DNA from 2 places in the Paenibacillus mobilis genome. Region 2 is predicted to be linked to the other one. Evidence: riboswitches for the same ligand, from Rfam matches in the RefSeq annotation. Region 2 holds a riboswitch; the other holds the start of a gene.
What was found. A riboswitch is a leader RNA that binds a small molecule or an ion and turns the genes downstream of it on or off. The one in region 2 is predicted to bind cyclic di-AMP.
Positions count from the first base shown of each region.

Region 1: another riboswitch for cyclic di-AMP. It lies ahead of AC3ZPD_RS22525 (C40 family peptidase); the one in region 2 lies ahead of AC3ZPD_RS22325 (resuscitation-promoting factor).

Region 1 is NZ_JBZCMS010000020.1:22,902-29,051, reverse strand. It holds gene motA (flagellar motor stator protein MotA) at 1-25, opposite strand, end outside; gene AC3ZPD_RS22540 (hypothetical protein) at 204-497, shown strand; gene AC3ZPD_RS22535 (4a-hydroxytetrahydrobiopterin dehydratase) at 638-937, shown strand; gene AC3ZPD_RS22530 (GNAT family N-acetyltransferase) at 1,090-1,557, opposite strand; gene AC3ZPD_RS22525 (C40 family peptidase) at 1,936-2,412, opposite strand; cyclic di-AMP (ydaO/yuaA leader) riboswitch at 2,417-2,554, opposite strand; gene AC3ZPD_RS22520 (C40 family peptidase) at 2,898-3,392, opposite strand; cyclic di-AMP (ydaO/yuaA leader) riboswitch at 3,398-3,536, opposite strand; gene AC3ZPD_RS22515 (hypothetical protein) at 3,781-4,605, opposite strand; gene AC3ZPD_RS22510 (M1 family metallopeptidase) at 4,619-6,150, opposite strand, start outside.
Region 2 is NZ_JBZCMS010000019.1:46,671-52,820, reverse strand. It holds gene rsmI (16S rRNA (cytidine(1402)-2'-O)-methyltransferase) at 1-134, shown strand, start outside; gene AC3ZPD_RS22340 (AbrB/MazE/SpoVT family DNA-binding domain-containing protein) at 291-545, opposite strand; gene AC3ZPD_RS22335 (HD domain-containing protein) at 842-2,125, shown strand; gene AC3ZPD_RS22330 (TatD family hydrolase) at 2,141-2,908, shown strand; cyclic di-AMP (ydaO/yuaA leader) riboswitch at 3,126-3,348, shown strand; gene AC3ZPD_RS22325 (resuscitation-promoting factor) at 3,619-4,770, shown strand; gene rnmV (ribonuclease M5) at 4,909-5,454, shown strand; gene rsmA (16S rRNA (adenine(1518)-N(6)/adenine(1519)-N(6))-dimethyltransferase RsmA) at 5,460-6,150, shown strand, end outside.

The DNA.
Region 1 (6,150 bases), on a different contig from region 2:
TACCTACTATAGTTGAAATTTCCATTCATACACCTCATCCATGAGAATTGAATCCTTTCCATTTTCCGGCATCCTTCCGGAAAGTGAAGCACGAAACGGCTTATCTCTTTTATCGACAGATTTCTATTATTTTTTAAGGCATATTTTCAGGTATAATGAAGGGTATCCTGAAGTTGGAATATGCGTAGAAAGGGGCTTTGGCAATGGGCGTTAAGCATGGAAGAGACTATGCCTTGATTTTGGCGGATTTAACGGAGGCCATGGCGGCTGTTCCCGATAGTTATATTTTTTTCGAAATGGAGCCCGCGGATTGGGAGCGTCTGCCTGAGGAGGATCGCCGGGAAGTGTGGGAAGCGCTTGCGGAGGATCTGTTTTACGGACTTGGCGAAGAGCCTGTAATTTCCGTGGGAAGCGCAGTGGTGATGTACGATCCGGCCGTTCACCGGATTAACGTATTGATCGGCGAGGAGGAATTGACCTCCATTTCCCTTATTTAAACGGGAGCCGGCTAAAGCAGCAGACGGCGAAAAGTGTCGAATTATGGCTTTTCCTGCTGCCAGATGATAAAATAGTGGGATGCGGAAAGGTCTTTTCGTTAAGTCATAGCGTGACCTTTTAAGTTGGGAGGTATAAAACAATGCCATTTTCACCTGAAGAGGTTGAAGCGCATTTGGAAAAGCTGGAAGGCTGGGAACTGGAAGAGGGGCGCTGGATCGTCCGCAAATTCAATTTCTCCAGCTACATGCAGGGAATTGCTTTTGTAGCGGAAGTAGCCGCGATTTCAGAGGCTTTCGAGCATCATCCTTTTATTACGATAGACTACAAAGTCGTTACGCTCCGTCTGACTTCCTGGGAGGAAGGCGGCATTACGGGCGTGGATATTAAAGAAGCGCAGCAGTATAACGAAGCGTTTGACAAGATGCGCAGCGCAGATTGACCTTTAAGTCATGGAGCCGATAAGTTGTTTCCACCTGCAGGCGTTATGAAAAAAAGAGAAGTGCACCTTAGCCGGCTCGGCAGGGTGCACTTTTTATTTTAGCCCGGTTCAAGCCAAGCCAGGCTAGGCGCAGCTGAAGATTCCGCCGCAGCTCAAGCCCGATTTTGCCCGTCCGGTTGGTAGACCATGCAATAAAAAGGCTTCATTCCGGTAGGCGTTTGCCGTTCGTATAAATCCGTAATGGTAAAACCTGCCTTCTGATAGGCGCGGATCGCCCGATTGTTCCAGGTCAGTACTTCCAGGTCAATTTCATTGTCCGGCTTGCGGCGGAGCGCCTCCTGAACGATAGCCGCGACAAAAGCGCCGCCCCGTCCATGTCCGCAAAGCTCCGGTTTCATGCCGATGCCGAGCCGGGTAACGCCCTCCATCGGAAAAAACTGCGCAAACCCGCAAAGCGAACCCTGCTCGTCCAGCAGGGACACGTATTGCGTGCGCCGGATCGCCGGATCGCCGAACTCGACCTCAAGTCCCTTCATCTGCTCCCAGGGGAGCCAGCCGTATATATTGTATGGAGGTTCATAACACCAGGTACAAATCTCGGCCCCATGAGCCTCTTCCATCGGAACCACTTGAAAGGAATAGGTCTTCTCAGGCAAGCCAATCCCTCCTTAATCAGGATATTGGGTTTATGCAGCACAAGTCTAATGTACCCGAGAGCGGAAGCTTTGGCAAAAATTTTGGAAAAAAGCCCCGGAGACCGTTTAAACGTCGTAACACCGGGTAAATAAAAATCATATGGGAAACCTTTCCTTCCCATAAACCTCTGCATGGCCGGCTTAAAAAATATCGCAGGTTTAAGTCCGGAAGGTGGAACCTTTGGCTTGCTTGCCTCGTTTATAGGTAAGGAAAACAAAAAAAGCCGCAAGCGATTCCGGCAAGAATCGTGCGGCCAAGAGGAACAACATGCAGGATTCCTTCGCCTGGCAGGGCGGAGGGTCCTAAAGATTAACAGCAAACGTTTTATAAGAATATTGACTCAAAATGCGTTTGGCTCCAACATAACGGTTGGCATAATAGCTGTTGCTGAGCTTATCCACGCGAACACCCTTTGAAGAAGAGGCATGAGCGAAGGTTCCGCTGCCCATGTAAATCCCTACATGGGAGACGCCGTTGCCGAGCGTATTAAAGAAGACAAGATCGCCGGCTTTTAATTGGGCTTTGGCAACCGCAGTACCTTGTTTGTACTGAGCGGCCGATTGGCGGGCAAGAGTTACGCCCATTTTCTGAAATACGAACTTCGTAAATCCGGAGCAGTCAAATGCGCCGTTGCCGGTAGCTCCCATTTTGTAAGGGGTACCGTATACCGAGCTAACAACCGAGCTCAGTGTCGATGCGGATGCAGTGCTTGTACCTAATGTTCCGGCGGACAGAAGAATGGCTAAACCCACTGCCGCAGCTGTTAATGTCTTTCTCAAGATGTCAAACTCCTTCCAAGGCCTGCGAGGTTAGCTTGAGGATTCGGTCGAAGGTTCCCTATGACTCTCTGATAGCGGAGTCAATTCACCCATAACTGGTTCCCCCGTTTCCCAGGTGCGGGGAATTCGGCTGTTGTTTGTTGTGGCACCTGACAATGCGTTACGGATGAAGAGGACTTAAAAGAAGACTTCATGGATTTAGTAAGGCTTCATAAGACTCGTCCATCACTTGCGACTGACAACAATAATTACAAATTTGTTACTAATGCATGGGTAATTGTAACAAATTGAGGGCAAAGAAGCAAGGCGTGTCCGCACTTTATCCGGGAATTCTTCCAAATTCGTCTTTTAGACCTAATAGAATGACGGTATTTGGGACTCGGCTCCGGCGGCGGGGCTCCAACCTGAGTGCAGGGTTTCTAAATAAAAAAAACCTTTAAACCATTCCGGCCGGAATGATTTAAAGGTCAGGCCTGGTGACGTTCTTATTCCACGTTGTCGTTGTCTGCGGAATCGTCCGCGGCAACCGACTGGTAAACGTCACTGCTCATGATGCGTTTGGCTCCAACGTAGCGGTTGACATAATAGCTTTCACTTAATTTGCTGATGGTCACGCCTTTAGAAGAGGACGCATGAGCAAATTTGCCGTCTCCTACGTAAACCCCTACGTGGGAAACGCCGCTGCCGCTAGTGTTGAAGAACACCAGATCGCCTGGAATGAGATCGCTTTTCTCTACCGCTTTACCCATTTTGTATTGGGAGCCGGATTGGTGAGGAAGCGTGATGCCGAGCTTTGCAAACACATATCTTGTGAAACCGGAGCAATCAAAACCGTTGGTTGTTGTTCCTCCGGATTTATAAGGTGTGCCCAAAGCTCCGTCCACCGCTTTATCCAGTTGGGTATCGGCCGCAAAAACGCTCGTACCCACGGTGAACATTAATGCAAAACTTACTGCTGCTGCTGCCAACTTCTTCTTCAAACTGTGTGTACCCCTTCCAACGCCTACGAGGTTAGCTTAAGGATTCGGTAGAAGGTTTCCCCTATGGCCCCTCCGTTGCGAGACCAATTCACCCAAAGTGGTTCCCCCGTTCCCCTGATGCCTGGGATTAGGCTTATTCTTTATGGCATCTGAAGCTACTTATTCGACATCTTTTTCATAAGTCCTGCTAAGTCATTAAAAAAGAATTACAAAGTTGTTACTTGTTTGGTTGAAGCCATTGTATCAGCAAAAGGTACTATTTGGCAATGCGTATTTTTGAAAAAAGAGTGCCCGGACAGGCACCAAAAAGCCCGAGCCTGTTGGCCCGGGCCTTGCGCGGCGCCGATCCGGCGCTTATATTTTTTTTATTGGCCTTGTAGAAAAGAATTTATTTTTCAGACCCTTCCTTCCACAGGTGGAATTGCGAGGCGGTCTGCCAGATTCCTAAAATGCTGCTGATCAGCGGATAGGATTGGTGCAGGATCAGGCCCAGGATTCCGGTCCATATCCAGGAACCGGCGGTAAACAGGCCGCACAGCAGCAGGCTGAGCCCGCCCAGCAGCACGGAGATGCCGATGACTTGAATCAGCCGTCTTGCGCACCAGAACAGGGAGGTAAACACGCCGGAGCCGGAGAGCCAGCCGAGCAGCGCGTATTCCAGGAACCTTTTCACAAGGAAAAACCAGACTCCCCAACCGCCCAGGGCACCTGCGGTAACCAACAGCGTATGGTGGTCGCCGTTCAGCAGCAGCGTGGAACGGTCATATAGGCGGGGAAGCAGCCAATAAGCCGGAAGCAGGGTGAGAACCAGCTCGGCCAAATATAAGAGGCCGACGGGCTTCCAGCGCTTGCGGATGCCTTCAAAGAACAGCCAGCCCGCCCCGTCGCGATCCTTTTCTTCCAGCAGTCCATGATAAATACCGGCGCGGATCAGGGGGGTAAACAGAAGGCGGATCAACATCATGCCGGCGAGCAGCCCGCCGTAAAGGCGCAGCTCGCTGCTGCCCGCCAGGCCCATTTGGCCTTCCACCACGAACAGCAGGCGGCTCAGCTCGCCGGGACCGGAATCCGGATATCTCTGCAGAACCGGCATAATGGCGGAATGAATGATTTTATAGAGGAATACGCTCCAAAGCAGCCGGTACAGAAAAAGAAGGATGGCAATGGGCAACTGCTTGGACGCGCTCGTCCAGCCTTTTCGGATATAGGTCATCGCTTCATTCACCTCACCATGACAGCAGTCCAAGCAGAGAGTCCACAAGCTTGGCGATGCTCAGATTCCATCTGAACCCGACGACCGGATCCACTTCGGCTTTTAAATAGTTGTTGATATGTTTGTTCTCAAGCAGGAGCGTATAGGCGGGGTCGATCATCACCCAGGCGAGCGGCTCCTTGTAGTCCACCTTAAATTCGGCAATAGGCACCTTGCCGTCCCATTCCTTGCGGACCTCGTGGCCGTCAGTGAAGGTAAAGAGCACCGGCACCGGTGTAGTGGACGCTCCGCGGCGGCTTACGGCAACCGTAGCTTCATAAACGGTTTCCCCGTTCTGCTCTTTACGGTCGGTCGTGATGTGGTCTACGGCGTAGTCGACCATCTTTCCGTCATACACATAGGAATCGAAGTAATCGCTCCAGGATTTCCCGGTTACCTGCTCAAGCACACGCTGGAAGTCCGCGGTCGTAGGATGCTTGAAGCGGTATTTCAGCGCATAGGTTTTCATGACCTTGTTCATCTGCTTGGTGCCGATCTGCCGCTCAATGTCCAGCAGCACCAGCTTGCCCCGCGTATAGACGTTAAGCGCATAATTCCGGGAAGAACCGTATTTCCATGCCTCTTGATCCAAGGATAGAGGGCGGGTAATCATGGCGGACTGGATCGTCAGATTGGGATTGATGCCGAATTCCTTTTCCATTACTTTGTCTTCGGCGTAGGAGGTGAAGGCTTCGTCGAGCCAAGGCTCTTCAAATTCATTGCTGGCGATCATCCCGTAAAAATACTGGTGCCCGATTTCATGGACCACGGTCCTCTCCAGATCGTAACCCGGGGAATCGTCAGTTGCTCCGAACGCGGTAATGAGCGTCGGGTATTCCATGCCGCCCGCTCCGTTTCCGTCAGCCGGAGGCACCACGATGGAAAGCGTGGAGTAAGGGTATGGCCCGTAAGACTTGCTGTAGGAGGCGAGCGCCGCTTTGGCCGCATAGAAATAGCGGTCCTTCAAGTCTTTGTGAGCCGGGTCCAGATACAGCTTAATGCGTACGCCGGGCACACTGTCCGAAGCAAAGGGCTCCTCCGCGTAAATGAAATCCGGCGAGGCGGCCCAGGCGAAATCATGTACGTCGTCGGCATAGAATTGATAGGTTTTCCTAGCATTTTTGACTGCTGCCGACTTGGTGGGAAACCCGGTGGCAGCCACGATATAGTTCTGCGGCACGTTGATCTTCACGCTGTAGATGCCGAAATCGGAATAGAATTCGGAATTGCCGTGGTATTCGTGAAGGTTCCAGCCTTCCTGCGTTCTGCCCCGCGTGCCCGCCGGCTCATAAACGCTCATCTTCGGAAACCATTGTCCGGCCATAACGAAATCGCCGGCTGTGCCCATCCGAGCAAAAACCTTGGGCAGCTTCACTTCAAACCCGATTTTCAGCGTCAGGGTTTCCCCGCCCTGAACTGCTTGCGGCAGACGGACTTTCACGAGGGTCTTGTCCTTTGCGTTGCCGTCGTCAGGCTGCACATATTGGAGGCGGTGGAGCAGGGAAA
Region 2 (6,150 bases):
GGTGGCAGGAGCTGACGATGGAGCAGCATGTTGCGCATTACGAGAAGGATGGGCTGTCCCGAAAAGAAGCTATGAAAAAAACCGCAGCCGACCGCGGCGTCTCCAAAAGAGATATTTATAATGCGTTGTTATAATCGGGAGAGACAAATACAGGGAATAATTAGAAGATGCATCAACAGATGGACAAAAAAAAGACCTTCACTTGGCCGGGTTCAAGCCAAGGAAGGTACAAGGAGATATGAAAAGGTTAGAATTAACAGTTTCAGTAAACCTATTATAACCTATAACTCTTAATTTGTCACAGGTGTAGGCATTTCGCTGAGGCATTCGTGACAAACAATTTTTCCTTTAAAGTAAGTAACGTTTTCTGCATTGCCGCAGAAGATACAAGCCGGCTCATATTTCTTAAGCATGATCCGTTCGCCGTCGACGTAAATTTCAAGGGCATCTTTCTCACCGATGCCAAGTGTGCGGCGCAGTTCAATAGGGATAACAACGCGTCCCAGTTCATCTACTTTTCTAACAATACCTGTTGATTTCATCATAACCGATGATTGCCCCTCTCGCTATCAATTTAAAATGTCATTATTCGACATGATTCTATCTTTTATGATAATTATAATACCAACCATTGCCATAATAGTCAACCTATTAATGGAAAATATGCGCCACAATTCCTTAAGTTATTTGGGCATGTCCGAGAAATACGCGTTGTATCAGGTTTTTTTGAATATTAGCCGATAATCTAAGGGAAGCGGGATAACCAATCTATAATTCTACATAATTCGACAAAATATGCGAAAATCCTGTTTCTTTTCGACACTAAAGGAGGTATTTATCGATGCGAAAACCGTTGGGTGAAGAAAAAGTGTTCAAAGATCCCGTACATAACTATATCCATGTGCAGGACGAACTGATTTGGGCGTTGATCAATACGCCGGAATTTCAGCGTTTGCGCCGGATCAGGCAGCTTGGGACCACGTTTCTGACGTTTCATGGGGCGGAGCACAGCCGCTTCTCCCATTCTCTTGGAGTTTACGAAATTACGCGGAGAATCATCTCGCAGTTTGAACGGAGCGGGTACAGCGACTGGCCCAAAGAGGAGCGGATGGTCGCATTGTGCGCGGCGCTGCTGCATGATTTGGGGCACGGACCTTTTTCCCATTCTATAGAGGAAGCTTTTGAAATGCACCACGAGGACTGGACCTGTAAAATCCTGCTCGGCGATACCGAAGTGAACCGGCTGCTGAAGCAGATTTCGGAAAATTTCCCGAATAAGGTGGCCGCAGTAATTAGAAAGGACTACGACAAACCGATTGTCGTGAACCTGGTCTCCAGCCCGCTCGACGCGGACCGAATGGACTACCTGCTGCGCGATGCCTATTTTACGGGCGTGAACTACGGGACCATCGACATTGACCGGATTTTGCGGATGCTTCGTCCTTTCCATGGCCGGGTGGTCGTGAAGGAATCGGGGATGCATGCGGTGGAGGATTATTTGATGTCCCGCTACCAGATGTATTGGCAGGTGTACTTCCATCCGGTAACGCGAAGCTCCGAAATCTTGCTGCGGCAAATTTTCCGCCGGGCGAAGGAGCTATGGGCCTCCGGATATTCATTCAAAATGATGCTTGATCCGCTGCCGGGCCTGTTTACCCGTGAACTGACGGTGGAGGAATACCTGCAGCTGGACGAAGCTTTGATCCAAACCGTATTTATGAAATGGCAGCAGGAAGAAGATGTGACCCTGAGAAATTTGTGTGAACGTTTCATGAATCGGAATCTGTATAAATATGTAGAAATTGAAAAAACGGACAGCGAGTCTATTGAAGAATTTAGACAAGCTTTCGAGGCTGCCGGCCTGGATCCGGTTTACGATCTGGAAATTGATTCCCCTGCGGATCTGCCTTACGACGTATTCCGGCCGGAGGATGGGCTTACGACCCATCAGATTCTGCTGCTGGACCGACAGGAAAGGCTGAAGGAAATTTCGGAGGTTTCCGATATCGTGCGCTCCATCAGCGGGATTCACAGAGGACGTTATCAGCTGTATTTCCCGCAGGATAAGCTGCTTCAGGCGAAGGACAAGCTGCCTGCGGCGATCCGGACTTTTTTTGACTTATAAGGAGGAAATTAGAGCATGTTATTTGATACTCATACGCACCTGGATGCGGAACAATTTGACGGGGACCGGGAGGAAACGATAGCGAGAGCTGTTGAACAAGGGGTCACTCGCATGGTAAATGTCGGATTTAATAGGGAAACGATCCCAACGACGATGAAGCTTGCCGAAACGTATGATTTTATTTATGCGGCCGTAGGTTGGCACCCGGTAGATGCGATTACAATGCAGGACGGGGACCTGGATTGGATTGCGGAGCTTTGCCGGCACGAGAAGGTGGTTGCCATCGGCGAAATCGGTCTGGACTACCACTGGGATACGTCCCCGAAAGACGTGCAGCATAAGGTTTTCCGCCGCCAGATCGGCTTGGCCAGAGAGTTGAAAATGCCTATCGTGATCCACAATCGCGACGCCCATGAAGATGTGGTCAAAATTTTACGCGAGGAAAAAGCAAGCGAGGTTGGAGGCATCATGCACTCCTTCTCGGGTAGCTGGGAAACCGCCAAAATTTGTCTGAATATGGGATTTCATCTGTCTTTCGGCGGACCGATTACGTTCAAAAACGCGAGACAGCCTAAAGAGGTACTGGTTCAGGTTCCGGATGACCGTTTGCTGCTCGAAACGGATGCTCCATACCTCACTCCACACCCTTTCCGGGGCAAAAGAAACGAGTCCGGTTACGTCAAATTGGTGGCGGAAGCGGCAGCTGAACTTAAAGGGATAACTCTGGAAGAAATTTCAAGGCTGACAACCCGAAATGCGCTGGAACGATTTGGTATTTGCTGAAAACAGGAGTAAAAAGAACGAAAAAACGAGCATTCGGGACATATTAAAGAATTTTAATCAATAATTCGCTGATTATTACAGATTTTTAACCATTTATTTTTAAATACGTGGTTGATTACTCCTTTACAACCGGTATCCAAAAAGGATAGAATCTTTTCAGTAATCGATTTGCGTAATTGGCTGACGCCGTTACGTCACTTCGATTCTTTGGTTCCATGAACCAGTCTCGCTGAATCTCCGAATGGAGAACGGGGGAACCGATGCAGCTGTCTGCCGGGCATGGTTGTTTACATAAGCCGCAGCTGATTGCATTTGATTTCTTTACGTGAGTCTATGGGGTGAATTTGAGATCATCCGCCATGAGCGGGTGAATCGAGATAGGACGTCTCTCATTCGTCCGAACCCGACAGCTAACCCCGTAAGCGTCTATGAGAGAGGCAACCTCGTGCATCCTATAGCATCCAAGACAGTAACGGAAGCCACGGAAGAGTTCCTCTAACTCTTTTTGCGGCTTTTTTTGTTTTGAATAAAATGCGATAGGGTCATCATATTGTGATCTATACGGCGCAATGGATGAGTCCGGGGCAGACTGGGGAAGGATGCGGAATGCGCGCTTTCCGGCGTATTTCGTACAAAAATCGGTAAATAGTCGCGTCATATACATTTTATATCGACCTAGGACGGCGGGGCTATGGAGGAGGACTGAAGAAGTGGGCTTTTTAAGAACTAACGAAACCCATGAATCACGATCATCCAGTATGTCTTACGTTTTGCGGTGGAGTTATCAAAATGCTCGTCAAATTGCAATCTATGCCATACTTGCTGTTGCGGTTACATCTGTTTTTCTGGCTTATCTTTACACCCAGGGCAAGAAAAACGTGCAGCTGATGATTGACGGCAAGGCAGTAGCCGTAGAAACCCGGCAGGACAATGTGGAAGGTTTGCTGAACGAGCAGGAAGTAGACATTCAGACACAAGACAAAATTACGCCGGCGCTAAGCAGTACGCTGAAGGACGGCGACCAGGTGGTTATCGACCGTGCCGCTCCCGTGACTTTGATTGCGGACGGATCGAGCAGCCAGAAATATACGACAGCAGACACCGTAAAAAGCGCTTTGCTCGAGTCGGGGATTTCCGTCTCCGAGCAGGATAAGGTTTATCCGGAGCTGAATGCGGAAGTGACGCCGAACATGAAAATTCATGTAGTGCGCGTCAACAAGGTGATGGTGAAGATGCCTCAGACGGTGCCCTACACGGTAGTGAAGACTTCGGATCCAAACCTGCTGAAGGGCAAAACGAAGACCATTCAACACGGCAGCAACGGCCAGGTCGTTCATACGATCGAGAAGGTTTTCCAGGACGGGGAAATGATCTCCAAGCGCTGGGTCGGCAAGACGGTAGCCAAACCGGCAACCGTTCAGGTCATCGCGGTAGGCACAAAGAAAGAAGAGCCTAAAACGGAGGTGCTTGCGGCCAGCATTACACGCAAAGCCAATACGGTTTCCGTCAGCGGCACCAATTCGGTCACGAAGAACGGCGTAAGCTTTAAATATAAAAAAGTGCTTAAAAATGTATCTATGACCGCTTATTCTTCGGAAGAAGCCGGCATTGGAACCAAGACAGCATCCGGTACTCGCGTTATGGAAGGCAGAACCATCGCCGTAGATAAAAACATAATTCCATTGGGCTGGTGGGTATACATCGAAGGTTTGGGTTTCCGCCGCGCGGAAGATACGGGCGGAGCGATCAAAGGCAACAAAATCGACGTTTATTACGACACCATTAAAGCGGCAAACAACTTCGGCCGCAAAACGGGCCGCACGGTTTACGTGATCGGGCCTGTCAAACCTGAACTGAACTGATTCGTTTACTTTAGCTTGGGAATTCGCTATTATATTGTTGACTATAGAGTATACAGAGAAGAGGAGAATTCCTCTTCTTTTTGTTTGGAATAAAAACGTCAGCTAAAGAAGAAGCTCATGGAAAGAAGGCGCCGGGAAATGATTAAGGAAGTCATTGTCGTGGAGGGTAAAGACGATACAGTGGCGATTAAAAGAGCCGTTGAAGCGGATACGATCGAAACCGGGGGATCGGCCATCGGGCCTGTCGTGCTGCGCAAGATAGCGCTGGCTCAAGAGCGGCGGGGAGTCATTATCCTGACCGATCCCGATCATGCCGGGGAACGGATCCGCAAAATCGTGGCCGCCAAGGTTCCCGGCTGCAAGCACGCTTTTTTGACCGAGTCGGCCGCCACCAAGAAAGGCGATATCGGCGTCGAGAACGCCTCTCCGGAGGCTATCCGGGAAGCGCTGGCCCGGGTGCGCAGCGAAGTCCCTGAGGAGCAGCCCCAGATCGACTGGGAGGACCTGATGACCGCAGGGCTCATCGTCCATCCAAGAGCGTCGGACCGACGCCGGTTTATGGGCGAGGTGCTGGGCATCGGCTATTGCAACGGCAAGCAATTTCACAAACGTTTGGCGGTGTTCAGAATCAGCCGCGAGGAATTCGCGGATGCGCTGCGCCAATTGGAGGATAAAGGAGTTTAGTGGACATGAACAGGAGAGAAGAGGTCTCTACGCCCAGACGGACGAAGGAGATCATTCAGAAATACGGTTTTCAGTTTAAAAAGAGCCTCGGTCAGAACTTCCTGATCGATCAGAATATTCTCGGCAAAATCGTGGGGGCCGCCGGTTTGGACGCGTCCAAAGGAGCGCTGGAGATCGGTCCCGGCATCGGTGCTTTGACCGAGAAGCTTGCGGACGCCGCAGGCAAAGTTGTAGCCGTGGAGATCGATCAGCGGCTTCTGCCGATTCTCGGCGACGTGCTGCAGCCTTTTTCGCATGTTAAGGTGGTGCATGGCGATGTACTGAAGCTGGATCTGCAGCAGCTGTTCCAGGAGGAATTTAAGGACGTATCCGGAGTCAGCGTAGTCGCCAACCTGCCTTATTACGTGACGACGCCGATCCTGATGAAGCTGCTGGAGGAACGTCTGCCGCTGGAGAACATCGTGGTCATGATTCAGAAGGAGGTCGCTGAACGGATGGCGGCATCGCCGGGAGGCAAGGACTACGGCAGCCTCAGCATCGCCGTTCAGTATTTCAGCGAACCCGAGCTGGTTTGCGTTGTGCCGCATACCGTCTTTATTCCGCAGCCTAATGTCGATTCCGCGGTAATCCGCTTAAAAGTAAGGCAGGAACGGCCGGTTGAAGTTACGGATGAAGCTTTCTTTTTTAACGTGGTAC